DNA from 2 places in the Devosia sp. P3_B2 genome. Region 2 is predicted to be linked to the other one. Evidence: riboswitches for the same ligand, from Rfam matches in the RefSeq annotation. Region 2 holds a riboswitch; the other holds the start of a gene.

Region 1 (4,204 bases), on a different contig from region 2:
AGATTGTCCTCGGTCGAAAGACCCATGCCGAGCAGGGCCGCGACATCGACATGGCCGTTGCGGGCGCGGACGATGCCGGTGCCCGGGCGCATTTCGGCGCGGAGGTGGGTCTCGATGGTGTCGAGATTGGCGTCGGTGACCAGATCGGCCTTGTTGAGGATGATCAGGTCGGCGGCGACAAGCTGATCCTCGAACAATTCGCCGAGCGGGGTTTCGTGGTCGAGCATGGCGTCGGCGGAGCGGAGCGCATCGACGGCCGCCTCGTCATTGGCGAAACGGCCTTCGGCGAGCGCCGCGGCGTCGGCGACGGTGACGATGCCGTCGATGGTGACCTCGGACTTGATCTCGGGCCAGTTGAAGGCGCGGATCAGCGGCTGCGGCAAAGCGAGGCCGGAGGTCTCGATGACGATGTGGTCAGGGCGATCCGGCCGTTCGAGCAGCGCCTGCATGGTGGGGATGAACTCGTCGGCGACGGTGCAGCAGATGCAGCCGTTGCTGAGCTCGATCATGTCCTCCTCGCGGCAGGTCTCGTCACCGCAGCCGGCGAGGATTTCCTTGTCGACGCCGAGCTCACCGAACTCGTTGATGATCAGCGCGATGCGCTTGCCCTTGGCGTGGGCGAGCAGGTGCCGGACGAGCGTGGTCTTGCCGGCGCCGAGGAAGCCAGTGATGACCGTGACGGGAATCTTTTCGGTCGAGCTCATGCGTGGGCACCCTTCAGGGCAAAGGCGGGGGACTTGGCGAAGCGCTCGTTGAGCCAGCCAAGCAGCGGGCCGACGGTCAGCCAGAACAGCGCGCCGGTGGCGAGGGTGGCGGCGGCGAAGCTGGTCGCGAGGTTGGCGGGCACGGTGGTGGCGTGTTCGCCTGCGAGCTGGGGGGCGCCGATGACGTGCGGGGCGAGGATCAGCGCGGCGGCGACAACGATGCCGGTCCAGTTGCGGAGCTTGGCGATGGCCAGCATGCCGGCGCCGGTGGCGATGGCGGTGCCGACCCACCAGACCTGGCGGGCGACGAGATCGGCGGCGGGCATGCCAGGGAGTTCGGGCGGCAGGCCGAAGGCCGGGGCGAGCTGCAGCGCGACGAAGCCGCCGAGGCCCCAGATCACGCCGTTGCGGGCGGTGATCTCGATGCCGGAGAGGACAGAGACGGCAGCGAGGAGGAAGGCGAAGCCGATGCAGCCGAGGAGGTTGGCGAGCACTGTGTAAAAGATGCGCTCAGCCCCATCCTGAGGAGCCCAGGCGTCTTCGTCGTGCTCGTGGGCGGGGGCGGCTTCCTCGTGCGAGTGGGCCGGGGTGGCGGCGTCGTGGGTGTGTTCGGCGGCAGCCTCGGCAGGAGCGGCGTTTTCATAGACCTCGGCGGCGAGGATCAGCGGCGCGACGCGCCACTGCTGCACGGCGCTCATGGCCAAGCCAGCTGCGAGTCCAGCAAGGACCGCAGCGAAGAAGATTCGCTGGAAGAGTTTCATCGATGTCTCGTTTGCTTGACGGCGTCAGTGGCAGGGAAAGCCGAGCGAATGACGCGTGTCGTGCGCACCATTGTGGATGGCCATGTCGCTGGCAAAGCCGACGCCGCCGACGAGGACGAAGCCGATAAACAATGCCAGCACACCTGCGATGACGCGCTGCGAGACAGAGAGACTGGCGACGGACGCCGTCTGAACCTGAGTATTCATATGCCTGCACCCTCCGTGCGGATGAAAAGGGGGGAGTCCCCGGTTGCACGCTGGCAGGTCTCCTGGCTCACGGGTCGTCGTGTTCTCCGGCCTTCCCGACACCTCGCGTGGCATCAGTGGCATAGTCGGAGGGCACTCGCCGCTTACAGTTGCGGGGGCAGCCACGGATTTGGTCCCTGATGGGTACGCCGCACCGTGTTCCCTTTTGATCCCCTCGCCCGAACGGGTCCGAGGAACCAACGTGGGGCTATCGTTACGCCGCGGGAGGGGTCGCGGTCAATCTTCGGCCGCGGCGGAATCGGGATAGCCGACGGTGACCGTGTCGACGCGCGCATCGACCTTTTCGAGCAGCGGCTCGGTGGACGAGATCTGCATATCGCCGGAGATGGCATCGACGTTGAGGTCGGCCGGGTATTCGCCGACGGCGAAACGGGCCGAGACAATGCAGCCATCTGCAGGAGGTGCGAGCTTGCCGCCCTCGAAGATGGCAGCGCCGCCGTAATCCCAGAAGAAGCCGAACATCTGGAACGGCCCGCCATTCAGCGCTTCGACTTCCTTGACCGTGAGGCCCTGCTTCAGGCCGCCCGGCGCAGTGTCACCGGGCGGGACGGTGAAATAGGCGACGCGCTCGTGCTTTTCCTCGTCCCACCAGCCGAACTCGATGGTCTTGGCGGGATCGTTCGGAAAGACCGTGGTGGCGAGTACGGTGGAGCCTTCGGGACCGGGGACGTCGCCGGTCACTACGTTATCCTTGCCGAAGGTCTCGATCAGACGTGCTTCGGAGCTGTCGCCGGCGAATGGGCCGTCGCAGGCGATGTCGGCGGCCATGGCTGGAGCGGCGAGCAGCAGCAGCGGGAACAGGATGAGGGAGCGCATGGTCGACCTCCGTTTGATCCGTCGATTCTAGCGGACCGCGTTGAGTCTGGGCAGGCCTTGCGGCGGAAGCTGGGCGCGGCGATCAATGGGTTGACCCCCAGCTGATTCGCGCAGGTGCCCGATGCCCTTCACCTTCCAGACGGTGATGCCGATCCTGTTACTGATCGGCTCCAACGTTTTCATGACCGTCGCCTGGTACGGGCACCTGAAATTCCCCAGCATGGCGATGTGGGTCGCCGTGATGGTGAGCTGGGGCATCGCACTGGTGGAATACTGGCTGGCCGTCCCCGCCAACCGTATCGGCTATGGCGCCTATACGGCGGCGGAGCTGAAGACCATCCAGGAGGTGATCAGCCTCACGGTGTTCGCCGGCTTTGCGGTGTTCGTGCTCGGCGAGAAGCTGACCTGGAATCACGCCGTCGGATTTCTGCTGATCTTTGCCGGGGCGTTCTTCATTTTCCGGGGACCGTTGAAGTAGCCAGCAGCGACTGGTGGGCGAAAGCGCCTGCCCCTGCCCCATCAGCGACGGCGAAGCTAATGTTGTGCATCGGGCGCGCGGCGTCGCCTGCGGCATAGACGCCGGGGATCGAGGTCTGCTGGGTGTGATCGACGACGAAGAAATCGCCGACTGCGCCGGCCTTGGTCTCGCAGCCGAGTTCGACGCCGAGATTGGTGGAGAAGCTGATCGGGGCGTGGACGAAGATCGCCGCGAGCGGCACTGGCTCCGCAGTGGTAACCACCGAGTTCAGCATGCCGTCGTCGTGGTCGAAACGGACCACCGCTTCCTCGACCAGTTTCACCCGCATATCGGCCAATGCGGCCTGTGCCGTCGGATCGACGGGGGTGCCGTTGGCGAACAGCGTCAGATCGTTGGTCCACTCGGAGAAGAAGCGGGCGAGGTGCAGGATGTCGCCTTCGCGGAGCAGTAGTCCGAGCGGCCGGTCGGCGACTTCGTAGCCGTGGCAATAGGGGCAATGCAGCGCGCTCTTGCCCCAGCATGCGGCCATGCCGGGGATCGTATCGACGCTGTCGGTAACACCGTGGGCGAGGATCAGGCGGCGGGCCGTGAGCTGTTCGCCGGAGGCGAGCTCAAGCGAAAAGCCGTCGTCGACGGCGCTTGCCGAGATCGCCTCGGCGGTGCGGCGTTCGATGGTCTTGTAGGTGTCGAGCTGGCGGCGGGCCTCGGCGAGCAGTTCACCAGGAGCGGCGCCATCGCGCGACAGGAAGCCGTGCGAGTGGGCGGCGAAACGGTTGCGCGGCTTGCCGGTATCGAGCACCAACACCCTGCGGCGGGCGCGACCGAGCTGCGTGGCGGCGGCAAGGCCGGCAAAGCCGCCGCCGATGATGATGACGTCGTACATGGGACGATCCTGTTGGTACGGAGAATGGCAGCGGCGGCGAGACGTTCCCCGCCGGTGCTTCTTCGGCGCTACTGCGCGAGGCAGGACTTGAGGTTGGTGGCGAGGTTCTCGATCAATTGGCGGTAGAGGCCGGGGCCCTCGTCGAGATTGGCGCCCTCGGGGTCGAGCACGCCCTGTTTGGCGGTGGTGCCTTCGGTAAGGACGTTGACGATCCGCGGGTCGAACTGCGGCTCGGCGAAGACGCAGGCGGCGTCGAGGGTCTTGAGCTTGTTGCGGATCTCATTGATGCGATCGG
Region 2 (4,204 bases):
TCAAGGGCGAAGTGCGCATCCAGTCCTTCACCGAGGACCCGCTGGCGCTGGTTTCCTATGGCCCGCTGTCGACCGACAAGCCGGGGCTGACGATCAAAATCCTCTCGGCGCGCACCACGACGAATGTGCTCGTGGCGCGTATCGAGGGGGTGAACGACCGGAACGCAGCGGAAAAGCTCAACGGGGTCGAACTCTATGTCGATCGCGCGCTGCTGCCGGAGCCGGACGACGAAGACGATTTCTACCATGCCGACCTGATCGGGCTGAAAGCCCGATTGTCGGACGGCTCGGAGATCGGCGAGGTGATGGCGGTGCCCAATTTCGGCGCCGGCGACCTGCTCGAAATCCGCGATCCGCGCTCGGGCGATACCTATCTCTATCCATTCTCCAAGACCGTTGTGCCGGAGGTGCGGGTCAAGGACGGGTATCTGCTGATCGATCCGCCGATCGAGGCGGATCCGGGCGAAGAAGAACCCGATTGAGCTTTTCGGCTCACATCATCACGCTCTTTCCGGAACTGTTCCCGGGGCCGCTGGGCGCCTCGGTGATCGGCCGTGGCATGGCGGATGGGTTGTGGAGCCTTTCGACCACCCAGCTGCGCGATTTTGCCACCGACCGGCACCGGACGGTGGACGATACCCCATCGGGCGGCGGCGCCGGGATGGTGCTGAAGCCGGACATTCTCGCGAAAGCCATCGACGCGGTGTCGCCGGAAGGCGATGCTCGGCCGCGGCTGCTGATGTCGCCGCGCGGCAAGCCGCTGACGCAGGAGCGTGTGCGCGAGTTGGCGGTGGGGCCGGGGGCGGTGATCGTTTGCGGGCGGTTCGAGGGGATCGACCAGCGGGTGATCGAGGCCAGGCAGCTCGAGGAAGTCTCGATCGGCGATTATGTGCTCGCCGGCGGCGAGGTCGCGGCCATGGTGCTGCTCGAGGCGGTGGTGCGGCTGATCCCCGGGGTACTGGGTGCGGCGGAGAGCCATGCCGACGAGAGTTTTGAGAACGGGCTCTTGGAATACCCGCAATATACGCGGCCACAGCTGTTTGAGGGGCGCGAGATCCCGGCGGTGCTGACGTCGGGCGACCACCGCAAGGTGGAGAAGTGGCGGCGCGCCGAGAGCGAGAAGCTCACGCGGGCGCGCCGGCCGGATCTGCTGAGGTAGCGCCGGGCTTACTGCGCCGGGGCCATCTGGTGGTCCGAGTGATCCATCGGCATGCTCATCTCGCCCTCGGGCGCAGCGTCGGCTGCGGCGCCGCCGATGTTGAGCACAACCGGCACCTCGCCGGCCTTCTCGAACTTCAGCGTCAGCTGCAGGCACTGGCCCTCTTCGAACGGCGTGCCGACACCCATGAGCATCAGGTGATAGGCGTCGCCGCCCGGGGAGAGCGCGACAGTGCCGCCGGCGGGGATTTCGAGGCCGCCTTCGACTTCGCCCATCTTCATCATGTCGCCCTCCATCTTCATCTGGTGAACCTGGACGGTTTTGGCGGCTTGGGTGCTGCCGCCGAGCAGGCGATCGGCACTGCTGCCCTTGTTCTCAATGGTGAGGTAGCCGCCGGAAACCTGGGCCTTGGGCAGCATGGCGCGGGTGTAGGCGCCAGTGATGGTGAGGTCGCCGGCGGTGAACACCTGGCCGGTGGGGCAACCCTCGTGGATGAGGCCATTGTGAGCAAAGGCCGGGGTGGCGACGAGGGCAAGGCCCAGCAGGGCCGGGATGAGGAGACGGTTCATTGAACTGATCTTTCGAATGGAATTGGGGAATTCGAGGCGAGGAAGATCAGGCGAGAGGTGGTCCGCGGGCGTCGAAGGGGCGGATGGAGGTGGCCGGTCGGACCAGCACCGGCATCGCGCCATAGGCAACCGTGGCGACGAGGGTGGCCGGGAGGGCGAGGGTGCAAGGCGGGGGCAGGTCGGCGCCGGCGCCGATGCGGCAGGCGTGGCAGGGAGCGTGCGACTTGGGCTCGTCCGGGAGGTCGCCGCAATAGCTGAGGTCGAGCGCGGCGGTGAGCACGTCGGGGCCGGTGGTAGCCGCGGTGACCGGTGTGTGGGCGAAGCTGAGGAAGATCAGCGCCAGCACGACAGCCGCGCGCAGCACCTCGATTCCCATGTTTCGCGCATTCAGCACTGGCGGCTATCCCGGTTGGACGTTGCTCCTCTAGCGCAGGAGGAGGTGCCGCGTCATGCGGCAAATGCGCGGCTTGCCGTTGATCTCGCTACCCAGACCTGACAGAGATAAGGCGACGGTGCGCATCGGGTGATGCGTGAAACGGGAAGCCGGTGGCCTTCGGGCGATGCCGGCGCCGCCCCCGCGACTGTAACGGGCCTGACTTCCACTCAGCGTGCCACTGGTTTGCGACTGGGAAGGCGGAGTGGGAGATGCCCGGAGCCAGGAGACCGGCCGTCAGTGAAACATACGCGAGCGGGACGGTGGGTCCCGAGATGGAGATATTTATGCGCGCGCTACTGGCTCTTCTGCTCATTGCTGTTCCGACGGCCGCCTTCGCCCATACCGGGCACGGCGACGCCTCCGGGGTCCTGCATGGCTTCATGCACCCGGTGGGTGGCCTCGACCACGTGCTCGCCATGGTGGCGGTGGGCGTGTTCGCCTACGTGCTGGGCGGCAAGGCGCTGTGGCTGGTGCCGCTGAGCTTCGTGGGCATGATGGCGGTAGGCTTCATGCTCGGCGTCGGGCAGATCGACGTGCCGTTCGTGGAGCTGGGAATTGCGCTGTCGAGCGTGGTGATCGGCGGCGTCGCGGCGCTCGGCCGGCCGATGCCGGTGGTGGCGGCTTCGGCCCTGGTCGGGGTGTTTGCGGTCTTCCACGGCCACGCGCATGGCGCCGAAATGCCGGTCGATGCCTCGGGCTTCGAGTATGCGGCGGGCTTTATCGTCGCGACCGCGCTGCTGCACGCGGCGGGTATCGGGGCGGCGATGGGCGTATCGAAGCTCGTCGGCAAGTACAGCAAGACGGTTGCGCAGGTGGCGGGCGGCGTGTTCGCGCTGGGCGGTGTCGGGGTGCTGGCTGGCTGGCTCTGAGCCTCGTCCGCAGCGACTAGTGTCGCGCGGCTGACATCGAAGTGACATCAAAGGCCCGCGAGCCCTAGACCTGCTCTAGACTCGCGGGCTTTCTTCATCTATAGCCCCGCTCGCTTGAGCTTCGGCTCGGCCAATAATGCATAAAAATCCGTGCAACCAAGACCGGGCGGTCGGCGAAAGCCGGCGAAACGCTCCTTTGAAAAAGACGAACGGAACATCAGATGTCGAACATCATCGAACAGCTCAATCAGGAGCAGCACGAGAAGCTGCTCGCCAAGGGCGCCCATCCGGAATTTACCCATGGCGATACCGTCAAGGTTTGGGTGAAGATCCGCGAAGGCGACAAGGAACGCCTGCAGGCCTATGAGGGCGTGGTTATCGCCCGCTCCGGCACCGGCATCATGGAAAGCTTCACCGTGCGCAAGATTTCGTACGGCGAAGGCGTGGAACGCGTGTTCCCGGTGCTCTCGCCGAACATCGACCGCGTCGAAGTGATCAAGCGCGGCAAGGTGCGTCGCGCCAAGCTCTACTACCTGCGCGACCGTCGCGGTAAGGCCGCCCGTATCTTCGAGAACGTCGGCGCCCGTACCAAGAAGATCGAGGCTGGTGAGCGCGAAGCCGCCATCGAAGCCAAGAACGCCCGCGAGGCTGAGAAGATCGCCGCCGCCGAGGCACTGGCGAAGGAACTCGCCGAGAAGGACGCCGCCGAGGCCGCCGCTGCTGCTGCCGCCGAGGCTGCTGCTGCGACCGAGGCTGCCGCCGAGCCCAAGGCCGAGTAAGTCGCCACAGTTTCGGCGCTTACGTCACTAGATTTTCAGCCCGGCTCACGAGCCGGGCTTTTGATTCCGGGGTCGGGATGCCCCGGGACGGATTCCAAAGAGGGACATTTGGAATGGACGCAGCTCTTCAGGACGCAGAAGAGAGGGCGCGGCTGGCCGCCGAACTCCGCAACGAGACCCGCAACGTGCTGGTTGAGACCGGCCTGCTCGAATTGCTCAATGCCCGCTTCGGCGAGGCGGTGGTGACCGGCAGCGCCGGCTACGACCTGATGGTGTGGCGCGACATCGACATCCACATGCCGTGCGAGGCGGAACGCTGGGCCGAGTGGGCCGGGCTCGCCGCGGACATCGCCATCCAGTTCGACCGGGCCGGGCTACAACTGCACAAGGCG

The links. Region 2 has a riboswitch for cobalamin ahead of AC1DV8_RS00435 (HupE/UreJ family protein). Riboswitches for the same ligand answer to the same signal wherever they lie in the genome.
Region 1: another riboswitch for cobalamin. It lies ahead of AC1DV8_RS05550 (CbtB domain-containing protein); the one in region 2 lies ahead of AC1DV8_RS00435 (HupE/UreJ family protein).

The regions. Positions count from the first base shown of each region.
Region 1 is NZ_JBFUGO010000003.1:2,746-6,949, forward strand. It holds gene cobW (cobalamin biosynthesis protein CobW) at 1-704, opposite strand, end outside; gene AC1DV8_RS05545 (CbtA family protein) at 701-1,465, opposite strand; gene AC1DV8_RS05550 (CbtB domain-containing protein) at 1,490-1,672, opposite strand; cobalamin riboswitch at 1,708-1,928, opposite strand; gene AC1DV8_RS05555 (hypothetical protein) at 1,949-2,548, opposite strand; gene AC1DV8_RS05560 (DMT family protein) at 2,670-3,026, shown strand; gene AC1DV8_RS05565 (NAD(P)/FAD-dependent oxidoreductase) at 3,001-3,909, opposite strand; gene AC1DV8_RS05570 (zinc ABC transporter substrate-binding protein) at 3,978-4,204, opposite strand, start outside.
Region 2 is NZ_JBFUGO010000001.1:75,488-79,691, forward strand. It holds gene rimM (ribosome maturation factor RimM) at 1-482, shown strand, start outside; gene trmD (tRNA (guanosine(37)-N1)-methyltransferase TrmD) at 479-1,159, shown strand; gene AC1DV8_RS00425 (copper chaperone PCu(A)C) at 1,168-1,728, opposite strand; gene AC1DV8_RS00430 (hypothetical protein) at 1,775-2,122, opposite strand; cobalamin riboswitch at 2,222-2,414, shown strand; gene AC1DV8_RS00435 (HupE/UreJ family protein) at 2,449-3,033, shown strand; gene rplS (50S ribosomal protein L19) at 3,255-3,812, shown strand; gene AC1DV8_RS00445 (hypothetical protein) at 3,926-4,204, shown strand, end outside.